One region of the Comamonas aquatilis genome, then DNA from elsewhere that is predicted to be linked to it. Evidence: riboswitches for the same ligand, from Rfam matches in the RefSeq annotation. Region 1 holds a riboswitch; each other region holds the start of a gene.

What was found. A riboswitch is a leader RNA that binds a small molecule or an ion and turns the genes downstream of it on or off. The one in region 1 is predicted to bind cobalamin.
Region 2: another riboswitch for cobalamin. It lies ahead of ACNAZA_RS14405 (TonB-dependent receptor); the one in region 1 lies ahead of ACNAZA_RS08220 (TonB-dependent receptor domain-containing protein).
Region 3: another riboswitch for cobalamin. It lies ahead of ACNAZA_RS09570 (TonB-dependent receptor); the one in region 1 lies ahead of ACNAZA_RS08220 (TonB-dependent receptor domain-containing protein).

The regions. Positions count from the first base shown of each region.
Region 1 covers NZ_CBCSIW010000004.1:288,889-294,538, forward strand. Annotated here, with positions in the region: gene ACNAZA_RS08200 (HPP family protein) at 1-809, opposite strand, end outside; gene asd (archaetidylserine decarboxylase) at 1,000-1,875, shown strand; gene ACNAZA_RS08210 (cell division protein ZapA) at 2,252-2,632, opposite strand; gene ACNAZA_RS08215 (DUF904 domain-containing protein) at 2,664-2,873, opposite strand; cobalamin riboswitch at 3,118-3,354, shown strand; gene ACNAZA_RS08220 (TonB-dependent receptor domain-containing protein) at 3,435-5,354, shown strand; gene ACNAZA_RS08225 (cobyrinate a,c-diamide synthase) at 5,383-5,650, shown strand, end outside.
Region 2 covers NZ_CBCSIW010000012.1:30,533-36,182, forward strand. Annotated here, with positions in the region: gene ACNAZA_RS14405 (TonB-dependent receptor) at 1-1,709, opposite strand, end outside; cobalamin riboswitch at 1,856-2,091, opposite strand; gene ACNAZA_RS14410 (hypothetical protein) at 2,192-2,407, opposite strand; gene metG (methionine--tRNA ligase) at 2,521-4,668, opposite strand; gene ACNAZA_RS14420 (GGDEF domain-containing protein) at 4,855-5,520, opposite strand; gene ACNAZA_RS14425 (cache domain-containing protein) at 5,474-5,650, opposite strand, start outside.
Region 3 covers NZ_CBCSIW010000005.1:244,805-250,454, forward strand. Annotated here, with positions in the region: gene cobM (precorrin-4 C(11)-methyltransferase) at 1-27, shown strand, start outside; gene cobF (precorrin-6A synthase (deacetylating)) at 27-803, shown strand; cobalamin riboswitch at 1,001-1,263, shown strand; gene ACNAZA_RS09570 (TonB-dependent receptor) at 1,391-3,529, shown strand; gene ACNAZA_RS09575 (ABC transporter substrate-binding protein) at 3,656-4,645, shown strand; gene ACNAZA_RS09580 ((2Fe-2S) ferredoxin domain-containing protein) at 4,684-5,451, shown strand; gene ACNAZA_RS09585 (PrkA family serine protein kinase) at 5,644-5,650, shown strand, end outside.

The sequences.
Region 1 (5,650 bases):
GTGCGCTGGAATGCAGCGCGGCCGGCCAGGTGCAGCAGTCCTTCCAGGTCGGCACGGCTGATGTCCAGCACCTGGTTGTAGTGCGCCAGTGCTGCGTTAAGGTCGGCATCAGTGAAGTGGCTGCCACCGGGCTGTTTGCGGTGACTATGCTGGGGATGAGGGTAGCGCTTGCCGGTGACCAGGGCATAGGCCACGGCGCAAGCCAGCAGCACCACGATGTTGAACAGAGTGGGAAACAACAGCATTCCCATGCCCGGTGCATGCTCCAGGACCACAAAAGAGGCCAGCCCCACGGCCGGTGGATGCAGACAGCGCAGCGGCACCATCAAGGTGACGGAAAGGCCTACGGCCAGGGCCAGAGCCAGGGCTTCGTCGGGAACAAAGTGCTCGCTCAGTGTGCCTACCAGCATGCAAAGCAGCGATCCCGCCAACACGGGCCAGGGCTGGGCAAGCGGGCTGGCAGGCATGCCGAAGACGAGTACGGCAGTAGCACCCATGGAAGAGACAATCCACACCGCATTGTCATGGCCGTCCCACCAACGGCTGATCAATGCCGTGATTAGCAGGCCCAGGGCCACGCCCACGGCCATGCGCAGACCTTCTGCCGCATTGGTGCCCACAGGAGAGGGCAGGAAATTGCGCAGCCACAGCAGCGCCGGTGCCATGTGCTCGGTCAGCAGGGGCTCGGCGGGTGCAGGATTTCGGGCCGCCGGAGAGGCCGGTTTTAGCGAGGGTGTGTCGGTTATGGAGGGCGGTACCTCCGGGGTTGCAGGTGCGGAGCGGGTGGGCTGCTGCGATGAATCAGGCATGGGCAGGCGTGCATGTTGATGGCATCAGCGGCTCATTGTGCGCCTGGTGCTGGCATTCGGCTGGTTTGGGGATTTGGCAGTAGCTCACGATCTGCTGTTTGAGGCGATGGGGAGTACACCGAATACAGCAGGCCGTGGCTTGGCTAGAATCCAGCTTCGATCTCTATAACTTTGATAGCAAAAATCCACTGTGTCTGAACGACTCGCCGTACTTTCCCAATATCTGTTGCCCAAGCAGGCGCTGACCGCTCTCATGGGTCGTTTGGCCCAGGCGCAGGCCGGTGGCTTGACCACATCCGTCATTCGCCGCTTTATTGCCCGTTACGGTGTGGACATGGGCGAAGCCGCCAATCCCGACCCTGCGGCCTATGCCACCTTCAACGAATTTTTCACGCGCGAACTCAAAGTTGGCGCACGGCCTCTGGCCCAGGCTGACTGGATTTGCCCTGTAGATGGTGCCATCAGCCAGTTCGGCCCCATCGAGGGCGAGCAGATTTTTCAGGCCAAAGGTCATCAATACAGTGCCACGGCGCTGGTGGGTGGCGATACAGCGCTGGCGCGCCAGTTCGACAACGGCAGCTTTGCCACGATCTACCTCAGCCCCAAGGATTACCACCGCATCCACATGCCTTGCGCCGGCCAGCTCAAGCGCATGATTTACGTGCCTGGCGAGCTGTTCTCGGTCAACCCCGCCACGGCGCGCGGAGTGCCCGGACTGTTTGCGCGCAATGAGCGTGTGGTCTGTGTGTTCGATACCGCGCACGGCCCCATGGTGCTGGTGCTGGTAGGTGCGACCATTGTGGGCAGCATGGCCACGGTCTGGCATGGCGTGGTCAACCCACCGCGCACGGGACATCTAAAGAGCTGGGATTACACCGGCGAGCAAGCCATTCATTTGGCCCAAGGCGAGGAGATGGGGCGCTTTCTGCTGGGCTCCACCGTGGTCTTGCTGTGGCCGCAAAGTGCGGGTTTGCAGTTCAACCCCGCATGGCAGCCGGCGGGCCCGGTGCGTTTGGGCCAGGTCATGGCAGATGCACAGGCAAAGATTCAATCTGCCATCGCCTGATCACTTGCATTGCCCATAAACGAAAAAGCCGTTGATGCTTCAAGCTTCAACGGCTTTTTGGGTTCAAGAGATGGCTGCGTGTTGCTAGCCCAGAAAGTGCAGCCTGAAATAGCAGGTTGCACAGGAATAAGGTGTCTGCAAACTCCACCGGACCGTCATCCTGAACCGGGGGTTCAGGGGGGCGAGGGCAGCCTGACGTTGGGTTCATCTGACGCGAGACGATCACGCTCATCAGGAAATTTACCAAGCCCGAGCTCATTGAGCATTGGTTCAAGGAAATATAAAGTCCGACAGGTCTGCAGACAGGAGTTATTTTACTTCGATTGATACTGCGTTTGCCACGAAGCGATGCATTTGTCGCAAGGATTGCGGGCTTTCACAAAAGCCTTGCATCGTCTTCTAAAGCTTTATCGAGCTTGAGCACCAGCTGCTCGGCCAGTTCCAGTTGGCGCTGTTGTTCAGCCTGCTGTTCCTGATTGAGCTGTTCGGTCTGGGTCGCGGCCTGCGTTTCAGCTGCGGCACCGCTCATATGTGTTTGTTGGGATGTCTGTTGGGCGTCGCGGTCCAGCACATCGAAAGCCATATTGAGTGCAGCCAGTACAGCTACACGCTCGCGAGAACGTACCTTGCCGCTGTCGCGGATGCCGGTCATGGCCTCATCCACGCGACGCACGGCTTCCAGCACGCGCTCTTGCTGACCTTCGGGGCAGGTCAGCATGTAGCTTTGCTGCAAAATTTGCACTTCGATCTGCTTCATGGGCGGGCGTCTGGTGGCAATGTCTGGGGAATCACTCGCCCTGGTTGGCGGGCAGGCGTTCGATCAGCGCGTCCACACGTGCGCGTGCAGCTTGCAGGCGCAGGCGCAGAGAGTCGCGCTCTTGGGTCAGGGCGGCAACTTGCTCGGTCAGCAGGGTGTTGGTGCGCTGAAGTTCTTCGTGGCGCACCATTAAACGTTCTACCCGCTCGGCAATGAGGTCAAGAGAAGTCTGGGGGATCATAGACTCGGCCATTGTAGGTCTTGCGGTCCGTAAATAAGTGCAGAAATCCGAGAGACTTTGTGCATGAAAGGCGGATGCAAGCTAAGTACACCTGAAACACGCGCGCATGGCTTTTCGGTTGGAGATTTTCCTCTACCAAAATCGTAGCGTGCAACACAGGTGCATAAAGCGCCAAATTCATTTATATAGTAAATAATCGTCAACGGGGTACTCTGATTGAAGGAGGCCGTGCAGTCAAAACTAATTAGAATGCGCCGCTGTTGGTGCTCGGAGTTGCTTTTCTGCGACCCCAGTTCAACGGGAAGCAGGGAGGTGAAGCCGCAAAGCGGTGCGATCCGTGCCTGCGCTGCCCCCGCAACGGTCAGCGAATAGATGCATGGCATCTCCTTTTCATCTTTGCCACTGGCGCTGCGCGTGCTGGGAAGGCTCGCAAAAGGACGTTTCGCTTAGCCCGGATACCGGCCAACGATGTGGATTGTCTGCCTTCAGCTGTGGGCACGTCTTTTTCCCAATTGCCAACGGGGAGGTTGGCGCCGGGTATCTATTGTTTTGTCGCTTCCCATGAGTTCGCAACACCAACCCCGATGCAAGACTGCATCCGTGGCCTCGCACGTGCACGCCAGCACGGCTTCCATTTTTCACCGTCCTTCCCTGGTGGCTGCTGCCATCAGCTGCATGTTGTCTGCGCCTGTGCTGGCTCAGCAAATCGCCTTGGCCGATACCGCAGCCATGGCCGAGACGGTGGTGACTGCCAACCGTATCGAACAGCCGCTGTCCGATCTGGTGGCGGATATGTCCATCGTGGACCGCGAGACCATCGAAACCAGTGGTGCGGCTGGCGTGGCCGATGTACTCTCGCGCCTGCCCGGTATCGAGATGGTGCGCAACGGCGGCCCTGGTGCCTCCACCAGCGTTTATTTGCGCGGAGCCGAGACCCGTTTTACGGCGGTCTATATCGACGGCGTGCGCGTCGATTCCCAATCGACCGGCGGCGCTTCCTGGCAGAACATTCCACTCGAGTCCATTGAGCGCATTGAAGTGTTGCGTGGCCCGGCGGCTGCCGTCTATGGTTCGGATGCGATTGGCGGCGTGGTGCAGATTTTCACCAAGCGGGGCGAGGGCAAGCCCAAGCCTTATATCGGCCTGGGCTGGGGCAGCCGCGGCACGGTGACGGCACAGACCGGCATCAGCGGCGGCCTCAATGGTTGGGATTACAGCCTGGGTGCATCGCATGCCAGCAGCAACGGCTTTAACGCCAAAACCTCGGCGGGCTTCAATCCAGATGCGGACGGCTATCGCAACAATGCCTTCAATGCCCGCATTGGCTACCAGATCTCGCCCAACCAGCGCGTGGAGGCCACAGCGCTGGAGAGTTACGTCAATTCCGGTTATGACGCGACCATATCAAAGAGTGCTCCTATTGCCGATGATCGCAGCATCAACAAGATGCAAACCCTGGGCCTGAACTGGCAAGCCAAGTGGAGCGATGTTTACAGCACCCGTTTGCAATACACACAGTCGCGCGATTACTACGCTACCAAGCCCTCGGTCTATGAAACCGACACGCGCTTGCACAACTATCTGTTCCAGAACGAATGGAAGCTGGGCGCCTCCACCCTGACTGCGGCGTTGGAGCGTCGTGAGGACAGCTTGGTCAACGGCAATATCGACCGCACGCGTTCGCAAAACGCCCTGGCTCTGGGCTACGGTCTGCGTGCCGGCAAGCACACGCTGCAACTCAATGCACGCCATGATCGCGATAGCGAGTTTGGCGGCAACACCACGGGCAGTGCCGCCTATGGCTATGAGTTCATGCCGAACTGGCGAGCCACGGCATCGGCGGGCACGGCTTTCCGCGCACCCACGCTGTATCAGCGCTTCAGCATGTATGGCGATTCCTCGCTGCAGCCCGAGAAGGGACGCAATGTGGAGCTGGGCCTGAAATGGGGGAAGGGCAGCAATAGTTTCTCGGCCACGGCCTATCGCAACAATCTCTCCAATCTCATCAACTATGTGAGCAACACCGGTGCATGCCCGGGCAATAACGGTCAGTTCGGCGGCTGCTATGCCAACGTGGCCAATGCCCGCTATAAAGGCATTACCCTGGCTGCCACCACCCGCGTGGGCGTGGTGAATCTGCAGGGCTCGGTGGACTTCCAGAATCCGCGCGATACGGACAAGGACTTGCAGCTGGCACGTCGCTCCAAGCGCCATGCCAGCCTTTCGGCCGACACCTTGGTGGCGGGCTGGAGGCTGGGTGCCCAGATGCAGACATCGGGAAAGCGCTTTGACGATGCGGCCAACAAGTTTGAGCTGGGCGGCTACACCTTGTGGCATCTGACGGCGCAAAAGGAGCTGACACGCAACTGGAGTCTGGTGGCACGCATCAACAACCTCACCGACAAGCGCTATGAGCTGGCCCGCACCTACGCCACAGAGGGCCGCAGCGGCTATGTGGGCGTGAAGTGGACGGCCAACTGAGCGGGCTTGCAGTCCTTATTGCTTTCATATGCTGAGCACCACCTCCTCGTCTGATGCAGCAGGGCAGCCTGTGCGCTGTCCTGCCTTGCTGATCACTGCCCCGGCCTCAGGCCAGGGCAAGACCACGCTGACTGCGGCCCTGGCGCGTTTGCATGCGCGCCAGGGCCGCAAGGTCAGGGTGTTCAAATGCGGGCCGGATTTTCTGGACCCTTACTGGCATGAACTGGCCACGGGTGCGCCTGTGCACTCGCTGGATCTGTGGATGACGGGTGAGGCCGATGTGCGTGAACGGCTGC
Region 2 (5,650 bases), on a different contig from region 1:
TGCGAATGCTGCTTGCCGCCTTGCACCGACAGCAGGCTGTTGTTCGGATCGCGGGTGATGATGTCTTTCTTCTCGATGCGGTAGGCCGCCGCCGTCCACTCGCCCAGACCTTGGCCGAACTGCTGCTTCATGCCGACTTCGATCTGGCGCGCCGTGGTCAGCTTGTAATCGCGATTGGCCAGGTTCAGCGTCAGCACATTGGTGACAGGGTCATGGCCTTGGGAGACCTGGCCGTACAAGCTGGTCTGCGCATTGAGCTTGTGCGTCAGGCCCAGGCGCCAGGCGGTGCCGCCCAAGTTCTTGCCAAACGAGCCGGTTCCGATCAGGTCGTTCCTGTTGAAGTCCGTCAGGTCGCGGCGTATGCCGGCCAGCAGCAGCCAGCGCTCGCTGAGCGTCCAGGCGTCTTCGGCGTAGAAGTCATGCGTGGTGGCTGCCGTGGTAAAGCGCGGGATCATGGCGCTGGTGTTGTCCCAGCCGTGATAGGTGGCATTCACGGGCATCGTGGTGGAGTAGTCAAAGCCGGACGAGGCATAGCCGAATTTGGCTCGGCTCACTTCCCAGCCCACAACCAGCTGGTGGGCGCCGGCCTTGAGCTTGGATTCCAGGCGGTTGCCGGCCTGCTCCAGATCGTGTGTCAGCTCGATATAGTCGCTGCGGGTGATGGTCTGGGCCGCCGGGTTGTAGCGGTAGGCCTCGATATTGCGCCAGTAGCGGTCGGCCTTGAAGTGATAGAGCTCGTTGCTCACGCTCAGCTCATCGTTGATCTGGTACTGCGCCCGGGCGCGCACGCGCTTGTCCTTGATGCGGATGGTGCTGTCGTCGGTGTTGAAGTTGCGGCCCAGCAGCTCGGGCACGATGGCGCCGTTCAAGGTGGGCGTGCCGAAGTAGCGGGCGGGCTTTTCGTCGCTGACATCGGCCAGCAGCTCCACGCGCAGCGCGGCCGTGGGTTGCCAGCGCAGCGTGCTCATCAGCTTGCCGCCGCTGGCGCGGCTCATATCGTGCTCGCCGTTGGTGTAGTGACCATAGGCGTCCACCCGGTAGCTCAGGGTCTCGCTGAGTGCGCCACCCATGCCCAGGCCCAGCTTGGCCGAACCATGCGAGCCGGCACCGAGCAGTACCTCGCGCACCGTCTCGCGCGTGGGCTGCTTGCGCACCACATTGGCCGTGGCTCCCACGGTACCCGAGCCATAGACGATGGAAGCTGGTCCCCGCAGCACTTCCACCCGCTCATAGCCCCAGCTGTTGGCGGGGTAGGGTGTGGTCGACGAGGCCACGCCCAGGCGCACGCCGTCCTCGGCAATGCCCACGGAGTTGGTGCCGGTGAAGCCGCGCGTGCTGAAGGACAGGCTGTTGTAGCTGGTGGCCGACAGCGGCGTCATGCCCACGGTGCGGCCGATGATGTCGGCCATGCGCGAGTCGCCGCGCTCCTGCCAGGTATCGCTGTTCACATGGTCCAGGCTGGCAGGAAGGTCGAGTGTGGCAATGCCGGTCCGGCTGCCGGAGGTGGAAGGCAGGGACAGACCCAGTGCGCCTTCGGGCGATGCCGTGACATGGACGGCGGGCAAGGTGATGGCGGCTTCGGACGCGGGCGTGTCGGCATCGCTGGCCAGGGCCGGTGTGGCGGACAGCGCGCTCAGGCAGGTCAGGAATGCCGCAGCAGCGATGGGATGGAGAGAAGGGGCTCTGGCTGCAAAGTCAGGGTGGTTCATGGAGGTCAACAAAGTGCTGACCATCTGCCTGCAGGTGACATGCCCAGGCCTTGCTGCAGCGCTTTTTGACCGCCGGGCAGGGAAGCAGCCACTTCTGCTCCCCGCAGACGGTCGTTGCAAATACCGCACGCCGGGGGCTTCCCCAGGGGCACGGTGCTCAACAGGCCGGTATCCGGGCTCGCAGATGGCGTGATGCCTGCCATTTCACCTTCCCAATGTCGCCGCGCACCTCGCTGGGAGGCCACGTAGGACATCAGTGGTTTGCCCCTGGGGGCGTGGAAATGGTTTATCTGCTGACCGTTGCGGGGGCAGCCAGGGATTTTCACCCTGTTCCCGTTGAACCCGTGGCCTAAGCCTGGGCACCTGTTGTCGCAATGAAGGGCTGGCAGCGGCCATGCATGGCCAGCCGGTCAACCCGCTTCAAAACGGGCGCAGTATAACGTGTTGGCCTTGTGGCTATACGCAGCTGCGCTCGCCGTCATTCAATCGGCAGGTTCGTCGTCCAGCGCGGCGTCTGCAGCCTTGCCCACGCCTTTGCCCACGATTTTGACCGTGCCAATCGCCGCATCGGCGGCCAGGCCCACAGCCCCTGCTGTGATGCTTACGGCCGTGCCCGCCACGGCCACCACGGCGCAGCCAGACAGGGATAGCAGGCATAAAAAAGCCCCTGCAAGCCATGGCCTGCAGGAGCTCGACAAAGCACGCCCCAGCGAGGAGACACCGAGCCAGAGCCTAAGGCGGCCCCGCCGCCTCGCGGCGAAGGTGTCGTCCCCCTTGGGGGAAGGCGCAAAGCGCCTCAGGGGGGATGGCATCAGTGAATCCGCATGCCGGGAGCGGCACCAGGGAAAGGTTCCAGCACATAGATGCCGGGGTTTGCCTTTTCGTCGGCATGGCTGGCGGCCAGTACCATGCCTTCGGACAGGCCGAACTTCATCTTGCGCGGGGCCAGATTGGCCACCATCACGGTCAGCTTGCCTTGCAGCTGCTCGGGGTTGTACATGCTGCTGATGCCGCTGAACACATTGCGGGTTTTGGGCTGGCCGTTCTCGTCCTTTTCGCCCACATCCAGCGTCAGTTGCAGCAGCTTGGTCGAGCCTTCCACGCTCTTGCATTCGAGAATCTTGGCAATGCGCAGATCGACTTTGGCAAAGTCGTCGATGCTGATGGTTTCGGCCAGCGGCTCGCCGCCCGGGGCGTTGGGGTCGATCACGGGTTCGGCCTTCTTGGCCGCCTTTTTCTCGGCCTTTGCCGGAGCGGCAGCAGGAGCGGCCTGACCTGCGGGAGCTTCAAACAGCGCTTCCAGCTGCTTGGGGTCGACGCGCTGCATCAAATGCTTGTACTCGCCGATCTGGTGGCCTTCTCCCAGAGGCTTGGCCACATCGCCAAAGCTTTCGGGCGGCACGATCAGGAAGTTGGACACTTCGGCGGCCACGCTGGGCAAAATGGGCTGCAGATAAATGGTCAGGATGCGGAAGGCTTCGATGCAGGTCGTGCACACATCGTGCAGGCGCGCTTCCATGCCTTCCTTCTTGGCCAGCTCCCAGGGCTTGTTGGCGTCCACATAGCTGTTGACGCGATCGCACAGCAGCATGATCTCGCGCGCGGCGCGGGCCGTGTCGCGGGCCTCGTAGGCGGCGACGATGGCTGTCTGCTGTTCGCGCAGCGCCGCCAGCAGGGTCTGGCCGTCTTCGCTGATCTGGGTCAGCTTGCCGCCAAAACGCTTGGTGAGGAAACCGGCGGCGCGCGAAGCGATGTTCACGTACTTGCCGATCAGATCGGAGTTGACGCGCAGCATGAAGTCTTCGGGGTTGAAGTCGATATCTTCGTTCTTGCCGTTGAGCTTGGCGCCCAGGTAGTAGCGTAGCCACTCGGGGTTCATTTGCAGCGACAGATACTTGAGCGGATCCAAGCCCGTACCGCGGCTCTTGCTCATCTTTTCGCCGTTGTTCACGGTCATGAAGCCGTGCACGCAGATCTTGGTCGGCGTCTTGCGGCCGCTGAACTTCAGCATGGCCGGCCAGAACAGCGTGTGGAAGGTGATGATGTCCTTGCCGATGAAGTGGTACTGCTCCAGATCGGGGTCGGCCATATAGGCGTCAAAGTTCTCGCCACGGCGGGTCAGCAATTCCTTGAGCGATGCCAGATAGCCCACGGGCGCATCCAGCCAGACATAGAAGTACTTGCCCGGCGCATCGGGAATCTCGATGCCGAAGTAAGGCGCATCGCGCGAGATGTCCCAGTCACCCAGGCCTTCGCTGGTCGTGCCATCGGGGTTGGTGCGCACGCCAAACCATTCCTTGATCTTGGCGGCCACTTCGGGCTGCACATGCTTGCCGTCCTGGGTCCACTCGGTCAGGAACTCCACGCAGCGCGGGTCCGAGAGCTTGAAGAAGAAATGCTCCGAGCTCTTGAGCACGGGCTTGGCACCCGACAGGGCCGAGAAGGGGTTGATCAGATCAGTGGGCGCATAGACCGAGCTGCAGACTTCGCAGTTGTCACCGTACTGGTCCTTGGCGTGGCAGCGCGGGCACTCGCCCTTGATGAAACGGTCGGGCAGGAACATGTTCTTTTCGGGGTCGAAGAACTGTTCGATGGTGCGGGTTTCGATGAAACCGGCGGCCTTGAGGTCGCGGTAAATCTGCTTGGACAGCTCGTGGTTTTCCGGGCTGTCGGTATTGCTCCAGTTGTCGAAGGCGATATGAAAACCGTCGAGGTACTGCTTGCGGCCGGCGGCAATGTCGGCCACGAACTGCTGGGGTGTCTTGCCGGCTTTTTCGGCGGCAATCATGATGGGCGCGCCGTGGGCATCGTCGGCACCGACGAAGTTGACCGCATTGCCCTGCATTCGCTGCGCACGCACCCAGGTGTCGGCCTGGATGTATTCCATGATGTGGCCGATGTGGAAGTTGCCGTTGGCGTACGGCAGGGCGGTGGTAACGAAGAGTTTGCGTGCGGTCATGAGGGAACAGCTTTCACAGAGAGCCTGCCATTTTAGGAGGCCTTGGCACCGGGGCGCGGCAGCGGGTCTTGGTGTGACTCGCCGGTTGGATCGATTGCTATTTAATTGATAGCTTTGGGTGCATTATGCATATGTGCTTGAGGCTTTATTTATCTGAAATCATTCAGATCCGGTTGTCGTAGAGTCTTATCGCTCTGACGGGCCTTTGTGGCGATACATGTCCTGATCGGCCAGCTTGAGCAGGCTTTGCGCATCCTGAGCATCACGCGGGTACAGGGCCTGGCCCACGGAAATGCCCACGGTCACGCTTTCGCCCTCGGGAATACCTTGCAGCTTGGTCAGCGGCTGTTCCAGCGAGGCTTGCATCTTGGCGCGCACGGCTTGCACCTGCTCCTCGTCGCTGACGCCGCGCAAAATGATGACGAACTCGTCGCCGCCCAGGCGGGCGATCACATCATCCTCGCGCAGCAATTGACGCAGGCGCAACGTGACTTCGGTCAGGGCCAGATCGCCGTTGTCGTGGCCCCAGCGGTCGTTCAGGGGCTTGAAACGGTTCAGGTCCACAAACAGCAGGGCAAACGGGGCAGCGCTGGTCTGTCCTGCGCTGGGGCGGGTGAGGGTGGCCAGAATGTGTTGCAGCGCGCTGCGGTTGCTGGCGCCGGTCAGCGGGTCGGTAAACAGGCTGTTGCGCATGCGCTGGAAGTTGTCGGCCAGCTCGCCAATTTCGTCGCGGCGTTGCAGCGCAATCGGGGTGTCGATTTCGCCCTGGCCCACGCGGCGCACGGCACGGGTGAGCGATCGCATGTCATTGGCCACCGTGCCAAAGATGCGTGTGCCTATCAGCGTGGCCACGATCAACGCGACCAGACCCAGGCCCGAACACCATGGCCATATGGCGGTAAACGCCGGCCAGAATGTCCTGGTGCGGCACGGCCACCACGGCCGTCCATTCAAGGCCGGCGCTGTCTGTCACGCGGCGATA
Region 3 (5,650 bases), on a different contig from region 1:
TTTCCCGCTGGCGCTGAGGGGATCTGATGCTGGAGCTGTTTCTGATCGGAATCGGCACCGGCAACCCCGACCACATAACGCGCGAGGCAGAGAAGGCGATACGCCAGGCCGATCTGATCCTGCTGCCGCACAAGGAGGACAACAAGGCCGAACTGGCGCAAGTGCGGATGACGCTTTTGCAACATCTGTGCATGGACTCGAGTCGTATTGCGCACTTCGATATGCCTGTGCGCCGCCAGCAAGGGGACGACTACGATCAGCAGGTCAATGAATGGCATGACGCCATCGCTGAGCGCTGGAGGGCGTGTTTATCTACCCACCTGCCTGCGGGCCATGGGCATGAGTCTGGGCATGAGCGAGGTCGTGTGGCCTTGCTGGTTTGGGGCGATCCCGCCTTGTATGACAGCACTTTGCGCATTGCTTCGCGTCTGGGCTTGGCCAAGTCGCAGGTAAAGGTGGTGCCCGGCATCACATCGATGCAGGTCTTGTGCAGCGCGCATGGTATAGCGCTCAACGATATCGGAGCGCCGTTTTTGGTGACCACCGGCCGCCAGCTGCGCGAGGCAGCCTGGCCGGCAGGCGTTGATACGCTTGTTGTCATGCTGGACGGCCAATGCTCTTACGAACAGGTGGCCGAGCCCGATGTCGATATTTTCTGGGGCGCCTATCTGGGCATGCCGCAGCAAATCCTGATGCAGGGGCGGCTGGTGCAGGTCAAGGCTGACATCAGTGCCAGGCGGCAGCAAGCTCGTCAGCAGCACGGCTGGATCATGGATATTTATTTGCTGCGCAGGCGTAGTTGACGCGATTCATCAAGGGCAGGCCCGTGCTCTCACATGGAGGCTGCTAGCATCGCCAAAAAATGATGGGTTCATAAAACTGGCTGCTGACGTGGCACAGGCTCTATGGAGTGGCGTTCTCTTACCTTGAAAAATATGAATGTCGAGCGTGCAATCGGGAATCTTTCGCCTGACACGGATAGAATCCGCAACGCTAATCAATTAGCAAACCAACTTCAGGTGCTTGCATGAAGATGCGAGTGAAACGGGAACAAGGTAAGGGCCGAAAAGCCTGAGTCCTTGGCTGCCCCCGCAACGGTAGACAGAAAAAATCTGAAGAAGTCCGGATATCTCCAGACTTCAGCCACTGAGCGCTGCTGATCCAACTTTGTTTGGATTGGCTGCTTGGGAAGGTCAGATCTGCTTTATTTGAACCATAAAGAATTCTGTGAGCCCGGAGACCGGCCTGGAGCTGATGGCGGTGCGCTTTGCGCATCTTTCTCACAACTGTCTGCGGGGTGTGGACGGCAGCCTTATTGCGCTTGTCGTCCTGCGGCGACTGGTTGTTATGTGTGCGGCCTTCACATCAGGCGGTATGAGCTTCCGAAGCTATGCCTCACACAACAATGCGCTCGAATGCGCGTGCTCTTCATTCCTACTCCACCCGTTTTGCGTTGACTGCCAGCTGCGCGGCAGTGCAATTGCTGGCCGCGATGCCTAGCTTGGCCATTGCCGACGCGACTTTGCCGGAAGTCACCGTCAAAGACGATAGAGAACTGCCCCAGCTGCAGCTCAATCAGACAACGCGCTCCGGCTCCTATGTGGCCGTTCCCGTCAAGGACTTGCCTGCCAGCCTGGATTCTGTTTCTTCCGAGCAAATCACAGAACGTGCCGATGCCGCCGTGGTGGATGCTGTCAGTCGTACCGTGGGACTGACGGCCACCAGCTCCCCTGGCAATGGCGGTCTGTCTTTCGCCAGCCGTGGTTTCAACGGCGTCAATTCGGTGGGTGTGGCCGAAGATGGAATCATGCTGGGCGTTGCTGCCGGCACGACGACCTATCCGCATGACAGCTGGGGCTATGAGCGCTTTGATGTGCTGCGCGGCCCGGGGTCGTTGATGTATGGCAGCGGCACCATGGGCGCAACAGTGAACGCCGTGCGCAAGCAGCCAAGCCGCGAGCGCTCTGTGGAAGCCATGGTCGGCGCCGGTTCGAATGGCAGCGCGCGCGCCGGCATAGGCGCAACAGGCTCCATAGGCCAGGAATGGAGCTACCGTGTTGATCTGTATGGCGAACGTAGCGATGGCGAACGCGACCTTGGCAGGAGCGACAGCAAGAAAATCATGAGTGCGCTGCGCTGGCAGCCCAGCGCAGATTTGCGCGTGGACTTGACGGCAGATATCAGCGATCAAAAACCTGAACGCTATTTCGGCACGCCGGTGGTGGATGGCCGTCTGGCCACCGAATTGCGCGACAAGAATTTCAACTTTCTCGATAGCGATATCCGTCTCAAGGACAAGCGCTTCAAGGCCAAGGTGGAGTGGCAGCCTAGTGAAGCGGTGACGCTGCGCAACGAGCTCTATCACTTCAAGGCCGATCGGCACTGGAAAAATATAGAGGGCTATGACTACGACCGCGCAGCGGGCACGATTGCACGCTATGACTATCTGGAAATCGGTCACGATCTGGAGCAGACGGGCAACCGCCTGGGGGTGGTCTTCAAACCCGGCCGTCACCAGATAGCCGCGGGTTGGGATATTTCCGAGGCCCGGTTTATCGCTCTCAACAACTCGCCTTATAGCGGCGATTCGGTGGTCTCTGCCTGGAATACCTCCAATGGTTATTGGGACAGCCCGGATGTGTACAAGGCACGGGTCGAGTCCAAGATTCGGCAGAACGCTTTCTACGTGGAGGATGTCTGGAAACTCAGCGAGCAATGGCAGCTGATGGCTGGTCTGCGCAGAGATATGTATGACTTTGACCGCAAGGATCTGATCAGCAGCGCCACTCTGGATAAATCTCTGGGCGGCACTTCCTGGCGCCTGGGCGCAAGCTATCGCATCAATGAAAGCACCAATGTTTATGCGCAGATGAGTACCGGGCATGATCCGGTGACCAGTCTGCTGTCCCTGAATAAATCCAACTCGGGCTTCAGCCTGACCAAGGGGCGGCAGATCGAGCTGGGTCTCAAACAGCAACTGGGCAATGGCCGTGGGGAGTGGACGGTGGCGGTGTTTGATATCGCCAAGAAAGACATCATCACCCGTGACCCGAGTCGCCCAGCAGAGTCTGTTCAAGGCGGCAAGCAGTCATCCAAGGGCGTGGAGTTCACTACGGCACTCAATGCCACAAAATCTTTGCGCTTTGAAGGCAATCTGGCCTACGTGGACGCGCAGTTTGATGAGTTGCGCGAAGGAGGCTCCGGCATCAGCCGTGCAGGTAATCGTCCGGCGAACATTCCTCAATATTCCGCCAATCTATGGGCTCACTACAGCGTGAGCGACTGGCGCGCATCGTTGGGCCTGCGTCATGTGGGCAGCCGCTTCAATGACAATGCCAACACCTCGGTTTTGCCTGGCTATACGGTGGCGGATGCTGTGCTGAGCTGGCAGCTCAACCCCAAAACCCGTTTGAGTCTCGTGGGGCGTAATCTGACCAACAAGACCTATGCCGCATCTGCTTATGGCAGCACGCAATGGCTGCTGGGCAATCGCCGCAGTTTCGAGATCACTGCGCATATGCGCTTCTAAGCGGTGAGGGCAGACAGAAACATGCCATCTATCAATGCAGCGCTCTGTCTGCTTTGGCTCCCGGTTGCAGCGCTGCTTGCAGGCTGTGATCGGGCTCCAGTGTCGGATCAGGTCCACGCAGCGCAATTGACTGAAAACTCCAACGCAGTTGCTGCGTTGCAGCCGAAGCGTCATGACCCGCCGTTGGTGCTCGATGTGTGCGGCAAGCCGCAGACCTATATCCAGGTGCCGCAGCGTGTGGTAACCCACGATGTGAACATCACGGAGATGTTTCTCTTTCTGGGGCTTGGGGACCGTCTGGTGGGCTACTCGGGCATTCCATCGCGCAAGGAGATTGCGCCGGAGATCAAACCGGTGCTGGATCTTTTGCCGAATCTTTCATCGCATGACATGAGTCTTGAAGCCATGGTCGACGCCCGTACGGACTTTGTCTTTGCTGGCTGGAGTTATGGGTTTCGGGCGGGTGGTGTCACTCCCGAGCTGCTTGCCGAGCATGGCATTGCTTCCTATGTGCTGGCGGAGTCTTGCATTCGGGTGAATTCCCGGCAGCGAGTGGCCCTGGAAGATGTGGAGCTGGATCTGGGAAATCTGGCCCGCATCTTTGACGTCGAAGCACAGGCCGGTCCACGGATCTCGCAGCTGAAGACGGCCCGTGAACGTCTGGCCGGACAGATGGCGGCTAACGCCGGCAAACCGCGTGTTTTTGTGTTCGACAGCGGGGAAAAAATTCCGGTGACGGCAGGACGCTATGGCATGCCTCAGGCGATTCTGGATGCTGCCGGAGCCAGCAATATTTTTGACGATATTCCCAGCAACTGGCCGCGCGGTAACTGGGAAGACGTGATTGAGCGAGACCCGGAGTGGATTGTCATCGTTGACTATGGCGTGCCCAGCGCGCAGGGCAAGATGGACTTTCTTCTCGCCAAACCGGAATTGGCCCAAGTCAGTGCGATTCGCAAGCGCCAGTTTTTTGTAATGAGCTATGCCCAGGCCACTCCCGGACCTCGCAGCGTACAGGTGGCACAGCGCTTGGCTGCAGCCTTGCACCCCGATCTGGAGGTGACCACAGATGCGCTGACCTGGCCCACGCTCAAACAGAGTCAGGCACAGCCATGAATGACAACATAAGCACATTGGCCGCTGGATGCATGCCTATGACCGAGACGGTTTCCATGATTTTGCTGGGGCGCGGCGGTCTTGGCAGTGCGGCCAAGCAGGAGTTGCAAGCTCTGGCCGAGCAACTCAAACGGGCAGCGCTGAAAAAGGGGAACGCACTGCTTGTCTGCGTCGCGTTTATCGACAGGACGGAGCCTTCTCTGCCCGAAGCGCTGGATGCGCTGCTGGCGAGTGCGTCACCGCCATTGAAAAGCATTGCCATCGTGCCGGTGTTCGGTCCGGATGAACCTGCCTTGCGCCGCTGGATGCACAAGGTCGTAATGCGCTGGCGTGTCCGGTTTTCGGCTGCCGAAACACTGCCGAGAATTGTTTTCACCACGCCGTTGCTGCAAACGGCCGGGATTGAGGACTTGTTGATTGACAAGGTGTATCACGCCGAGCAGCACGAAGATGTCGTGACTGTGGTTGGTGATGAAGATTGGCAGACCGACCCCAAAGGCTGGTCGCTGGTGCCAGAACACCAGCATCACGTTCTGTGGTGTACGGGGCCAAGATGCGCGGCAAAGGGCGCTTTGTCGCTGTGGCCCAAGTTGGGGCAGATGGTGAGGGAGGATCCTGCGCTGAAAAAGAAATTCATGCTGCTTCAGACCAGCTGCCAGTACCCATGCAATCACGGCCCACTGATGATTGTTTATCCGCAAGGGCGCTGGTACGGCAATCTGGATGAGACAGAGATTCAAGACATACTGCGTCAGCAAACATCTGATGGCTTACGTGGGACGGTTGAGGTGATCAAGAAGAGCTGACCGATTCTTCAGAGCAGAGTACTGGGGAAGACTCTTACAAGAGCAGCCATGGAGCTTGTGCACCAGGCACGCGTAGTGGAATCAATGGTCTGTTCAAAGCCGGAACAAGGTGCTACAAAGGTTCCATACGGTAGCGAAAGCCTTGCAACTTTGCGGCACTGTTCGCCCTCGGGTGCCGCCATGGGAGGTCGTATGGATG